2 regions of the Dietzia sp. IN118 genome follow, and region 2 is predicted to be linked to the other one. Evidence: riboswitches for the same ligand, from Rfam matches in the RefSeq annotation. Region 2 holds a riboswitch; the other holds the start of a gene.

Region 1 (6,917 bases), on a different contig from region 2:
GGCCCGCGTCGATGCCTAGCCTGCGTGAGCGCAAGAAGGCCGACACCCGCACCCGCCTCTCGGCGGCCGCAGTGGAACTGCTGGTCGCCGAGGGGGCGGAGCGGGCGACGGTCTCGGCCATCGCCGGGAGGGCGGGTGTCTCGACCCGGACGTTCCACAACTACTTCGCCCACCGCGAGGACGCGTTCGTGCACTTCCTGCGCGAACAGATCGCCGAATGGGTGCGGCAGGTGGAGCAGGCGCCGGCAGACCTGTCGCCACTGGATGTCCTGCGCTCGACCTTCCACGAGCTCTACGGGCGCTCGGCGGACGATATCGACGCCGCCGAGAACCTGCTGGTGGCCGGGGAGCAGATCGGCCTCATGCTGGGCCCGGACGCCTGGACCAGCATCGCCGAGAACATCCTGGATCCGCTCTACGAGGCGGTCGGCCGCCGCGCACCGCAGCTCAACTGGTTCCGGGTCCGCGTCATGGTCGACCTGAGCCTCGCCGCCGGGGCGTCGGTGCTCAGGCACCGACCGGGTGGGGCCGGGCCCGCCGACTCCGCCGAGTCCTACCTGGACGACGCGTTCGATCTCCTCCAACACGGCGCCGCGAGGTTCCTCGAGCGCGACTGAGCAGCACGACCGAACAGCGCGACTGGGTCAGTACAGCCGGGGAGCCTCCCCGCAGCGGACGAGTTCGCCGTCGACACCGGCCCGCGCGCCGTGCTCCCGCAGGCGCGCGGCCAGCTCGTCGGGCGGCGGGTTGTGGTGGCCCAGGTGCACGGCCACCACGTCGGTCCGCTCGTCGACCGCCCCGATGTCCCGGAGTCTCCGGAGCATCGCCCCGAACCGGTCCAGGCCCAGGTGGGCGGGGGAGATCTCCTCGCGGTCGCCCAGCGTCTCCTCGAGGAAGACCGCGTCGTAGCGGGCGCCGCGCACCGCGGTGAACCACTCGTCGTCCCACGGCCCGGTGTCGCTCGCCCACAGCAGGCGGGCGCCGCCGGGCCCGGTCACGTCGTAGAGCACCGCGTCGCCGTCGCGGAACACGCGGTGCCGGGCGGGCAACACGCGTACGTCGTAGGCGCCCACCCTGAGCCGGTCGCCGGCGGTGACGGGGACGAAGCGCACCGGGTCGTCGGGGCCCACCCAGGGCCGACACGCATCGAGCGCGTCCGGGGGGCCGACCACCTCCAGCTCGCCGGCGTCGGGGACCCACGAGCGGAAGAGCAGGACCTGGGGTCCGAGATGGTCGGCGTGGGCATGCGTGACGAGCAGATGTCCCACCGCCGCCAGAGACCGTCCGAGCCGCACGGCCGAGCCGGGCGCCTCCGGTCCGCAGTCGATCAGCAGCTCGTCGTCGACAAGCGCGGAGGTCTGGCCGCGCACCACGCCGAGCCGGCGTGCCTCGTCGCATGACGGGCACCGACAGAACGGGTTGGGCCAGCCGTCCGCGGCGCCGGTCCCCAGCAGGACGACCTCCATCAGACGCCCGCCCCCGGCGCCGCGCCGGGCGCCGACCCGGGCGCGGGATCCGGGCCCGCCTCGCGCAGCGGCAACACGGCGCGGCCGTCGCGGCGGTCGAGGACCTCCACGCGCGCGTCGTAGACCTGCGCCACCCGCTCGACGGTGAGGACCTCCTCGGGCCGGCCGTCGGCCACCACACGGCCCCGGTCGAGCAACACCAGCCGCTGCCCGTAGTGGGCGGCGGAGGTGAGGTCGTGCATCGCCGCCACGACGGTCAGGCCGGTCTCGCGGCGCATGGAGTCCACCAGGTCGAGCACCTGCTGCTGGTGGCCGATGTCCAGCGCGCTGGTGGGCTCGTCGAGCAGCAGGACCCGCGGTTCCTGGGCCAGCGAGCGGCCCAACACCACCCGCTGCAGCTCACCGCCGGACAGCGTCGTGGCGGTGCGCGAGGCCAGGTCGTGCAGGTCCAGGCGATTGATGACGCGGTCGACGACCTCGTGGTCGTCGGCGCTCTCGGTGCCGAACCGGCCGATGTGCGGGGTGCGGCCGAGCCCGATGAGTTCGCGCGCCGTGACCCCCTCGGGGACGACCGGGCGCTGCGGCATCATCGCCACGGTCCGTGCCACCCTGCGGCGACCCGCGCGGCGCGGGGTCAGCCCGTCGACCTCGATGTGACCGGCGGCGGGGATGAGCCCGGCGAGCGCGAACAGCAGGGTCGTCTTGCCGGAGCCGTTGGGGCCCACCAGGGACACCCACGAGCCGGCGTCCACGGCGAGGTCGACGCCGTGGAGGATGGCCGTGCGGTCCCGGGTGACGCGCAGGTCGCGGCAGGCCAGGGCGACCGGCGCGGGTGACGCGGCCGCCGCGGGTGACGCCGGTGGTGTGGCGGTCATATGTGCCCCCGGCTGCGGCGCAGGACGATGAGGAAGAACGGGGCGCCGATCGCGGCGGTGACCACTCCGATGGGCAGCTCGGCCGGGCTCATCGCGGTGCGGGCGACGACGTCGGCCAGGATGAGGAACGCCGCGCCTACCAGCAGCGACACCGGCAGCAGCAGGCGGTGCCCCGGCCCGATGAGCATCCGCACGGCGTGCGGGATGACGATGCCCACGAACCCGATCAGGCCCGACACGGACACCACCGCCGCCGTGCCGAGGGTGGCCACGCTGATGAGGACCAGGCGCACCCGCGCCGGGGCGATCCCCAGCGTCGCGGCCTCGGCGTCCCCGACCGCCATCACGTCGAGGGTGCGGCGGAACAGGGCGATCACGGCCACCGCCACGAGCACGTACGGCAGCACCGTCCGCACGTCGGTCCAGCCGCTGGTCGTGAGGCGGCCGAGCGTCCACGAGTACACCTGCCGCAGGGTCTCGTCGTGGCGCTGCATGAAGAACGTCTGGATGGCGCTGGCGAACGCCGCCACGGCGACGCCGGCGAGGATGATGACCACCTCGCTGCGTCCACCGCCGACACTGCGGCCCAGCGTGTAGGTGGCCAGCACCGCGATCATGCCGCCGGCGAACGCGGCGGGCGGCACCATCGCCGAGCCCATCGCGCCGCCCACGACGATCGCCAGGGTGGCGCCCAGCCCCGCCCCGCTGGACACCCCGAGCAGGTACGGGTCGGCGAGCGGGTTGCGGAACACGCCCTGGTAGGTGGCCCCGGCGATCGCGAGCATCGCGCCGACGATCGCGCCCAGCACCACGCGTGGGATGCGGATCTCCCAGAGGATGACCTGCTGACGTTCGGTGAACCCCGAGTTGATGTCGACGAGCGGCAGCCGGCCCACCAGTTCGAGCACCACGCCGCCCGGGGTGAGGCCGGCCGGGCCGATGAGGGTGCCGAGCAGGACCGCCGCGGCCAGCAACAGCGTCGCCCCGCCCAGCACGAGGGCGCGGCGGGGCGACGGGCGGGTCACGAGGCGGGCTGGTTCGCGGGGCTCTCCGCGGTCTCCGGCGCGGCGTCGGGCACCGCGGTGACGATCGCGGCGACCTCGCGCATGAAGTCCACGATGCGCGGGCCCCAGCGGCTGGCGAGGTCCTCGTCCACCACGTGGACCCGGTCCTCGCGCACGGCGGTGAGCCCGTCCCAGCCCGGTCGCTCGGCCACGACCTCGGGCGTGATGCCGCAGCACTGGCCGTCGGCGAGGAACACCAGGTCCGGGTCGGCCTCGAGGATGAGTTCCTCGGACAGCTGCGGGTAGGGGTTGTCGCCCGTGGCGATCGAGGTCAGGCCGAGCAGGGAGTAGATCTCGCCGACGTAGGTGTCGTCGGTGACGGTGTAGTAGGTGTCGTCGAGTTCGTGGAAGTACGTCAGCGGCGTCTCGCGCTCCGGCACGGAGGCGACGATCTCGTCGATCTCGCTCTGCATCCGCGACACGAGTTCGGCGGCCTCGCCGATGTGCCCGGTGGCCGCCCCGACCTGCTCGAGCTGGGTGTAGGTGTCGTCGAGGGTCTGCGCGGCGGGCAGCTGCAGCACCTCGACGCCGGAGCGTTCGAGGCCGGCCACGATGTCCCCGGTGTCGTCGGTGAGCACGACGAGGTCCGGCGCGTATCCCAGGATCGCCTCGAGGTTGGGCGTGTACCCGGACAGGTCGGTGACCGGGGCGTCGGAGGGGAAGTCGGACCGCTCGTCGACCGCCACGACGCTGTCCCCGGCGCCGACGGCGTAGAGCATCTCGGTGGTGGTGGGGGCCAGCGACACGATCGCCTGCGGTTCCTCCGCCGCGGCGGAGGTCTGGTCGGCCGGGGCCGGCTCGTCGCCGCCGGTGCCGCTGCCGCTGCACGCGGTGGCGACCAGCGCCAGGGCGGCCAGGGGGGCGAGCAGCAGCGAGCGGGCTCGTGGATGGTGCATGGCATCCTCCGTGATTCGGAGGAAGAAAACAGCTCGGGCCGCGGCCTGGGCCGCTGCACGCGACCGTCCTTCGTCCGAGGTCAGTACGTACGGCTGCCGCGGAACCGGCCGACCTGGCTCGCCCGTCCTGAGACGGGATCACAGTTGCGGGACAGCGTCGGATTCGCACCGACTTCCGCCGAGTTGCCGCGGGGTCCGACGCTGGTGGCCGGACCCGTCGAGGGTATCCCACCCGTCGTCGCGTCCGCCCATCCCATACATCCGCTGTCGCCCCTGTCCGAGCCGTCCCCGCGCCTGGCCGGGGCGGGGCGAGGTCACGCGGAGCTGGTGACGACGGTCGGGGAGGATGGATCGCGATACCTGTCGGCAGTGGGAGAGGACCGTGGAGATGACGACGACGACGAGTTCTGCAGGCGAGGGGCCTTCGGCCGCGGATCTGCGCGAGCAGGGTTTCGCGACCAGGCGCGAGGTGATGAGCGACGACTTCGTCGACCGGGCCATGGACCGGGCTGTCGGGACGGAGTCGGAGGCGATCCAGCACGTGGTCGCAGAGAACGTGTGGGGCAACATCTGGAACCGGCCCGGGTTGGACCGACGGGATCGCAGCCTGCTTAATATCGGGATGCTCGTGGCACTGCGCGCGGACGCCGAGCCGGCGGGGCATGTACGCGGCGGGTTGACCAACGGGTTGACCCGCGAGGAGATCACCGAGGCGGTCATACACGCCTCGGAGTACTGCGGCGCGCCGGCGGCCCTCGCGGCGACGAGGACCGTCCAGACCGTCTTCGACGACCTCGACGGGTGATCGCCCACACGGCCCAAGGACGTCATGGACGTCAGGTAGTCTCGACACGAGAGTGACAGACGCCACCCCTCGATCAAGGAGCCCCTCATGAAGAGCACGATGATGCCGGAGCAGTTGAACATCAGCACGATCCTGCAGTTCGGTGCGACCGTCCACTCCGATGCGGTCGTCACCACCTGGACCGATCAGGGACCACGGAAGATCACCTACGGCGATCTGGGCAAGCACGCCGCGCAGCTGGCCAACGCGCTGCGTTCCCTGGGGGTCGACGGTGACCAGCGGGTCGCCACATTCCAGTGGAACAACTCCGAGCACTTGGAGGCCTACCTCGCGATCCCGTCCATGGGCGCCGTGCTGCATCCGCTGAACATCCGGCTGTTCCCGGACCAGCTCGAGTTCGTGGCCAACCACGCAGAGGACAAGGTCGTGATCGTCGACCCGAGCCTCGTCCCGCTCCTGCAGCCGCTCCTGCCCCGGTTCTCGACGGTCGAGCACGTCATCGTCACCGGTGGGGGCGCCGCGAACCTCGAGGCTCCCGAGGGCATCCAGGTGCACGACTACGACGCGCTCCTCGCCGCCCAGCCCACCGAGTTCGATTGGCCGGAGGTCGACGAGAACTCCGGCGCCGCGATGGCCTACACCTCGGGCACCACCGGCGACCCGAAGGGCGTCGTCTACTCGCACCGGTCGATCTACCTCCACTCGATGCAGGTGTGCATGTCCGACGGCATGGACATCTCGCTCGACGACAACGTGCTGGCGATCGTGCCGATGTTCCACGCCATGTCGTGGGGCCTGCCGTACGCCGCGTTCATGGTGGGCGCCTCGCTGCTCATGCCGGAGCGTTTCCTACAGCCCGAGCCGCTGGCCGCGATGATCGCCTCCGAGCGTCCGACGCTGGCCGCCGCCGTCCCCACGATCTGGCAGGCAGTGGACGCGTACAGCGTGGACCACCCCATCGACATGTCGAGCTTCCGTGCGGTCGTCGTGGGCGGCAGCTCGTGCCCGCCGGAGCTGATCCGCAAGTTCCGGGACAAATACGGGATCAACATCGTCCACGCGTGGGGCATGACCGAGACCTCGCCCATCGGCACCCTGTCCCGCCCGAAGGCCTCCCTGCCGGAGGAGAAGCAGTTCGAGCTCCGCATGACGCAGGGCCGACTCATCGCCGGCGTGAAGGCCCGTATCGTCGACGATTCCGGCCAGGCCCTGCCATGGGACGGCGAGTCCGTCGGCGAGCTGGAGGTCCGCGGCCCGTGGATCACCGGCAGTTACTACAAGGTGGACGCCTCGGACTCCTTCGACGACGGCTGGCTGCGCACCGGCGACGTGGGGTATATCAAGCCCGAGGCGTTCCTGCAGCTCACCGACCGCGCGAAGGACATCATCAAGTCCGGTGGCGAGTGGATCTCGTCCGTCGAGGTGGAGAACTACCTCCTCGAGCACCCGTCCGTGGCGGAGGCCGCCGTGATCGGTGTCCCCGACCCCAAGTGGGACGAGCGGCCGCTGGCCACCATCGTCGTCAAGGACGGTGTGCCCGACCCGAGCGTCGAGGAGCTGCGCGATCACCTGGCCGAACGGATGGCCAAGTGGCAGGTGCCCGAGAAGTTCGCGTTCGTCCACGAGATCCCCAAGACCTCCGTCGGCAAGCTCGACAAGAAGCGCATCCGCGTCTCGCATTCCGACGGCGAACTCACCGTGGTGAACGCCCTGGAGAACTAGGCAGGCGGAAGGTCGAACGCGGGAACGCGTCGTCGGCCAGCGGAGGGCCCGGGATTGCGGTATGACCGCCCCCGGGCCCTGCTTCTGCG
Region 2 (6,917 bases):
GAGGGGGGTTGGCAGTTCCCGCACGTGCCACGGGGCGTCCGGGCCGGTGCCGCGGGCGTCGACGAACTCGCGGGCCAGCTCGACCAGCCGGTCGGCGGCGTCGGCCAGCGGCACCACCTCGGACCAGCGGTCGCCCACCCGCAGCTGCGCGGTGTCGGCATCCAGGGCGACCAGGCCCAGGTCGCAGGAGCGGTCGAGCAGGTCCCCGCGGCCGTCGTCCAGGACGAACAGGAATCGGCCCGGCAGACCGCCGAGCGCAGGGTCGGCCAGCAGTCCGGCGTCCAGCGCGTCAGTCACCGGTCGCAGGTCCGCGCTGCCACCGACCAGGCCCGTCATCGGCGAGACGAGGACGTTGCGCACCAGCTCGTGCCCGGGCGCGGGGAGCAGGCCCGTCTCCGCGATCGCCGCCACCACCTCGCCGGGCAGCTGCCCGTCCGGACCGATCGGCAGGGCCCGAAGCTGCAGGTTCGCACGCGTGGTCACGTGCACGTTGTCGTCGTCGCCATATCTCACGGCGACCCCGTGCAGGGCGGACAGGGCCGCCGGTGACACGCGGCCACCCGGCACGCGCAGTCGGACCAGGGCGCCGTCGGAGGCCGGCCACGGCCGCAGGACGCCCGGGCACATGTCGCCACGGGTCCGGCGGGTGGGTTCGGCGATGCTCACGGGGGCCATTGTGGCAGCCCGTCGCCGGTGTACTTTTCCCAGACGGCAGAGGGTAAGTTTTTTCTTCACAACTGAAGAAACGGAGCTCCACCGTGACACCTCGCCGCGTACCCACCCTTCTCGCCTCCGCCCTCACCGCAGTCGCACTGGTCGCGGCCGGGTGCTCGTCGGACGCCGCCACCGAACCCGCCGCCGCCGAAGCGGCCGCCACGACCACGGCATCACCGGCCGCCGGGTCCGCCGCCGGGGTGACCGTCCCGGACGCGTTCACCGCGCTGACGATGATTCCCATCGGCAACCCGCCGCTGCCGTTCAAGGGCACGGACGGCAAGTACCACGTGGCCTACGACCTGCAGCTCACCAACGCCACCAAGGTGCCGGCGAGCGTGGACAAGATCGAGGTGGTGGACGGCACCGATCCCACCAAGGTCATCGCCAGCTTCTCCGCCGCCGCTCTCGTGGACCCGGACTGCGTCTTCGGTGACTGCAACCGCTTGCGCGACCTGCCCGCCGGGTACGTCGACACCGCGCAGATCCCGCCGCAGGAGAGCCGGGTCGTGTTCATCGACTTCACCCTCGACTCGCTCGACCAGGCCCCGGACGCGGTGCTGCACCACCTCTACGGGACCGGTGCCGCCTCGCCGGCGTTCGGGGAGCCGGGACCCATCGACTACCTTACGACACCGGTTGCCTTCTCCACCCGCACCGTGCCGGTCATCGCGCCGCCCGTGCGGGGCGAGAACTGGGTGGCCCTCAACGGGTGTTGCGAACCGGGGTTCCCGCACCGCAGTTCGGTGATGTCGGTCAACGGCAAACTCAACAACAGCCAGCGGTTCGCAATCGACTGGAAGCGCACCAACGACCAGGGCGAGTTCTACACCGGCGACAGGAACCACAACGAGAGCTACGTGGACTACGGCGCCGAGATCCTCGCCGTCGCCGACGCCACCGTCGTCTCGGTCCTCGACGGGATGGAGGCCAATGCGCCGGGGGTCCTGCCCGCCAGCAACCCGGAACTGGCGTCCAAGCTCACCGTCGAGAACGTGGACGGCAACCACGTGGTGCTCGACCTCGGCGACGGCGTGTACGCGATGTACGCACACATGATCTCCGGCTCGGTCACGGTGAAACCCGGCGACACGGTGACCGAGGGCCAAGTGCTCGGCAAGCTCGGGAACACCGGCAACGCCAACGCCTCGCACCTTCACTTCCAGCTCATGCACGGGCCGAGCCTGCTCGAGGCCGACTCGCTGCCGTACGAGCTGAAGGGGTTCGACTACGCCGGGCAGGTCCCGCCGCAGCGGATCGCCGACGCCGACGACTTCCTGTCCGGCACCTTCGTCGACACCGCGGACCTCTCACCGGAGCCGCGGAGAGGCGAGCTGCCACTCAACCTCGCGGTGGTGGACTTCCCCTGACCGGGATGGCCGTCCCTGGCTGACGCGAGGCAGCCGGTCGGCCACGGGCGGGGTGCGCCGGATAGGCTCGCCGGTGCCGTGGTGCTCGGGAAGCCGGAGGAAAAGCCGGCGCGGCCCTCGCCACTGTAGTCGCGGAGTCGCGCACCCTCGTCCGTCCCTCACGGGGCGGAGACCACTGGACCCTCCAGGATCCGGGAAGGTTGGTCGCACGGCGTTGATGCGAAAGCCAGGAGACCGGCCACGGCGACATGTTCCACGAGGGTTTGGAGAAGAACATGCGCCCCGACCGGCGTTCGGCGTCCCCTGATGACGCCTCGGCACAGCACGACGTGCCCCGCATCACCCTGTTGTCCACCTCCGATACGGACCTGCTCTCCGCGCGCGAATCCGGCGCGGCGTTCACGCTCGGCAACCCGTCCCGACTCGACGTCGAGGCGAATCTGCCCGCACTGCTCGTCGGCGCCGACCTGGTGGTGGTCCGCATTCTCGGCTCCCGACGATCCTGGGAGGCCGGGTTCGCCGCCGTGCTCGGCGCGGGCGTCCCGGTAGTGGTCCTGGGTGGGGAGCAGACCCCCGACGCCGACCTGATGGAGCTGTCCACGGTCCCGATCGGCATCGCGGCCGAGGCGCACCGCTATCTCGCCGAGGGCGGCCCGGGCAACCTCGCGCAGCTGCACGCATTCCTGGCCGACACCGTGCTGCTCACCGGCGTCGGGTTCGAGCCGCCGGAGAACGTGCCGGTGTGGGGTATGCCGCCGCGGCCGGACACGACGGAAGCCCCCGGCCTGCCCCGCGTCGGAGTGCTCTACTACCGCGCCCACGAGGTGAGCGGGAACTCCGGGTTCGCGCACTCGCTGGCCGACGCGATCGACGCCGCTGGCGCGGTGGGAGTGCCGGTCTTCGCCGGCTCCCTGCGCTCGGCCCCCGACGAGCTGTTTGACGCGCTCGGCACTCTCGATGCGCTGGTCGTGACGGTTCTCGCTGCCGGCGGCACCACGCCCGGCGCGGTGAGTGCGGGCGGCGAGGACGAGACGTGGGACGTCGAGCGCATCGCCGCGCTGGACATCCCCGTCCTGCAGGGCCTGTGCCTGACGTGGAGCCGGGAGGACTGGTCTACCTCAGACGACGGCGTCAACCCGCTGGACTCCGCCAACCAGATCGCGATCCCCGAGTTCGACGGCCGGATCATCACCGCGCCGTTCTCGTTCAAGGAGATCGACGCCGACGGCCTGCCCCGCTACGTGGCCGATCCGGAGCGGTGCGCGCGCGTCGCCGGGATCGCCGTGGCCCACGCGCGGCTGCGCCACGTGGCGCCGGCCGACCGCAAGGTCGCGCTGGTCCTGTCGGCGTACCCCACGAAGCACTCCCGCATCGGCAACGCCGTCGGCCTGGACACCCCGGTCTCGACCATCCGCCTGCTGCGCCGGATGCGCGACGAGGGCTACGACCTGGGCCCGGACGACGGCCCCATCGCGCGCTTTCTTGATCGACCGGGCCTCGACCTCACCGAGCGGGGGGCGGACGGCACCGTCGCGGAGGGCGGTTACGCCGACGACACCGCCGCCGGCGACGCCCTCATCCACGCGCTCATCGACGCGGGCGGGCAGGACGAGGAGTGGCTCACCAGCGCCCAGCTCACCGACAGTCACGTGCGGATCTCCACCGACGACTACCTGCGCTGGACCGCGGACCTGCCCGAGGCGCTGCGTGCGGAGATGGTCGAGGCGTGGGGGCCCGCGCCGGGCGAGCTGTTCGTCAACGACGCCGGCGAGATCGTCCTGGCCACCATCCAGGCCGGCAATGTCGTCCTGTTGATCCAGCCGCCCCGCGGCTTCGGCGAGAACCCGGTCGCCATCTATCACGACCCCGAGCTCGCGCCGTCCCACCACTACCTGGCCGCCTATCGCTGGCTCGCCCACGGCTTCGGGGCGCATGCGCTGGTGCACATCGGCAAACACGGCTCGCTCGAATGGCTGCCGGGCAAGAACGCGGCGCTCTCGGCGGACTGTGCCACCGACGCGGCGATCGCCGACCTTCCGCTGATCTACCCGTTCCTCGTCAACGACCCCGGCGAGGGCGCGCAGGCCAAGCGCCGTGCGCACGCGACGATCGTCGACCACCTGGTCCCGCCCATGGCGCGTGCCGAGTCGTACGGGGACATCGCGCGGCTGGAGCAGCTGCTCGACGAGTACGGGAACATCGCGTCGATGGATCCGGCCAAGCTCCCGGCCATCCGCGCGCAGATCTGGACCCTCATGCAGTCCGCGCACATGCACGAGGACCTTGGCCTCGAGCAGCGGCCCGACGACGAGGAGTTCGACGACTTCCTCCTCCACGTCGACGGCTGGTTGTGCGAGATCAAGGACGTTCAGATCCGCGACGGCCTGCACGTCCTGGGCCAGGCGCCCGCGGGCGAGGCGCGCGTCAACCTGGTGCTGGCGATCCTGCGGGCCTCGCAGGTGTGGGGCGGCGAGTCCGGCGCGGTTCCGGGCCTGCGCCGCGCACTCGGGCTGGCCGAGGGCGCGCCGACCGAGGAGGTCGACCGGGTCGAGGCGCTCGCCAAGGCGCTGGTCGAGGGGATGGACGCGCGGGAGTGGGACGTCGCCGCGGTGCCCGACGTCCTCGCCGCCGCGGGCCTCACCGCGGGTGGGGCGGGTGACGGCGGCGCGGGTGACGGCGCGCCAGAGGGCGACGACGACGAGGTCGCGCAGGTGCTCGAGTTCGCCGCCCGCGAGGTGGTGCCGCGCCTGGCCGCCACTGTCGACGAGCTGGACGCCGTCATCCACGCACTGGACGGCGGGTTCATCCCGGCCGGGCCCTCGGGATCCCCGCTGCGGGGTCTGGTCAATGTGCTGCCCACGGGCCGGAACTTCTACACGGTGGACCCGCGCGCCGTCCCGTCGCGGCTGGCGTGGGAGACCGGTCAGGCCATGGCGGACTCGCTGCTGGACCGGCACGTCGCCGAGACCGGGGAGTACCCGAGCTCGGTGGGGCTGTCGATCTGGGGCACCTCGGCCATGCGCACCTCCGGGGACGACATCGCCGAGGTCCTGGCACTGCTGGGCGTCCGCCCCGAGTGGGACGAGGCCTCCCGCCGGGTCACGGGCCTGGAGGTGGTCCCGTCCGAGGAACTGGGCCGCCCGCGCGTCGACGTGACCGTGCGCATCTCGGGCTTCTTCCGCGATGCGTTCCCGCACGTCATCGGGATGCTCGACGACGCCGTGCGGATGGTCGCCGAGCTGGACGAGCCCGACGAACACAACTTCGTCGCCGCCCACACGCGGGCCGATCTGGCCGAGCACTCCGACCACCGCCGGGCCACCACCCGCATATTCGGCTCCGCACCGGGCTCCTACGGCGCCGGGATCCTGCAGACCATCGAGGCGGGCAACTGGCGCGACGACCGAGACCTGGCCGAGGTCTACACCCGCTGGGGCGGGTACGCCTACGGCCGCGACCTCGACGGAGTCCCCGCGGCCGACGACATGCGCACCAACTACCGGCGCATCGCGGTGGCGGCCAAGAACATCGACACCCGCGAGCACGACATCGCCGACTCGGACGACTACTTCCAGTACCACGGCGGGATGATCGCCACCGTCCGCGCGCTCACCGGCGCCGAGCCGCGCGCCTATGTGGGCGACTCGACCACGCCTGATGCCGTGCGCACCCGGTCGCTGGCGGAGGAGACAACGCGGGTATTCCGCGCCCGCGTGGTGAACCCGCGGTGGATCGCGGCCATGCAACGTCACGGCTACAAGGGCGCGTTCGAGCTGGCGGCCACGGTGGACTACCTCTTCGGGTTCGACGCCACCGCCGGCGTGGTCCACGACTGGATGTACGACTCGCTCGCCCGCGAGTACGTCCTGGACGAGACCAACCAGGAGTTCCTGCGCCGGTCCAACCCGTGGGCGCTGCGCGGGATGATCGAGCGGCTCTCCGAGGCCGCCGACCGCGGGATGTGGGCCGAGCCCGACGCGGACATCATGGACCGGATGCGGCAGGTCTACCTCGATGTGGAGGGCGATCTCGAGGAGTCCCACGGTGACTGAGTTCCCCACCGGCCGCAGGCGGGTGCGGGTCGTGGGCATCGGCTCGGGCGGGCTCGACCAGATCACGGTCGAGGCCGCCCGGGCCCTGCGCGCCAGCGACTACGCCCTCGCGGCCGTCAAAGGCCCGGCCGACCCGTTGGTCGACCTCCGCGCGCGGCTGCTCGCCCGCCACGCGCCGGGCGTCGAGTTGGTGGGTGTGCCCGATCCGGAGAGGGACCGCTCGTCGTCGTCGACCTCCTCCGACGCCGGGTATCGCGGCGTGGTGACGGACTGGCACGAGGCCCGCTCCCTGGCCTGGGAACGCGTCGTGGCCTCCCGGCCCGGCGATGTGGCGATCCCCGTGTGGGGCGACCCGGCGTTCTACGACTCCACGCTGAGGATCCTCGACCGGATCGCCGAGCGCGGTGCGCTGGACCTGGAGGTGGACGTCGTGCCCGGGATCTCCGCGCTCCAGGTTCTGGCCGCGCGCCACCGTCTGGTCCTGCACGAGATCGGCGGCACGGTCACCGTGACCACCGGTCGCCGGCTGCGCGAGGTCGTGGCCGCCGGCGCCGACAACGTGGTGGTGATGCTCAACGGCGACCTGCCGCTCGATGACCTGGCCGACTGGCACATCTGGTGGGGCGGGAACCTCGGCGACGCCGGCGAGACGCTCGTCGCGGGCCGCGTGGGCGACGTCCTGCCGGACCTGCGCGCGCACCGCGAGCGGCTGCGCGATGAGCACGGCTGGGTGATGGACGTGTATCTACTGCGACGCGGAGAAGGGACGACGGCCCGATGA

The links. Region 2 has a riboswitch for cobalamin ahead of cobN (cobaltochelatase subunit CobN). Riboswitches for the same ligand answer to the same signal wherever they lie in the genome.
Region 1: linked by a shared signal. The riboswitch ahead of Q2K20_RS16815 (ABC transporter substrate-binding protein) and the one ahead of cobN (cobaltochelatase subunit CobN) in region 2 are both predicted to bind cobalamin.

The regions. Positions count from the first base shown of each region.
Region 1 covers NZ_JAUMSR010000002.1:276,513-283,429, forward strand. The annotation lists gene Q2K20_RS16790 (MMPL family transporter) at 1-19, shown strand, start outside; gene Q2K20_RS16795 (TetR/AcrR family transcriptional regulator) at 12-617, shown strand; gene Q2K20_RS16800 (MBL fold metallo-hydrolase) at 645-1,466, opposite strand; gene Q2K20_RS16805 (ABC transporter ATP-binding protein) at 1,466-2,341, opposite strand; gene Q2K20_RS16810 (FecCD family ABC transporter permease) at 2,338-3,366, opposite strand; gene Q2K20_RS16815 (ABC transporter substrate-binding protein) at 3,363-4,301, opposite strand; cobalamin riboswitch at 4,390-4,534, opposite strand; gene Q2K20_RS16820 (carboxymuconolactone decarboxylase family protein) at 4,690-5,106, shown strand; gene Q2K20_RS16825 (long-chain fatty acid--CoA ligase) at 5,194-6,828, shown strand.
Region 2 covers NZ_JAUMSR010000001.1:2,159,496-2,166,412, reverse strand. The annotation lists gene Q2K20_RS10410 (nitrite reductase) at 1-666, opposite strand, end outside; gene Q2K20_RS10405 (M23 family metallopeptidase) at 759-2,084, shown strand; cobalamin riboswitch at 2,147-2,342, shown strand; gene cobN (cobaltochelatase subunit CobN) at 2,414-6,136, shown strand; gene cobF (precorrin-6A synthase (deacetylating)) at 6,129-6,917, shown strand; gene cobA (uroporphyrinogen-III C-methyltransferase) at 6,914-6,917, shown strand, end outside.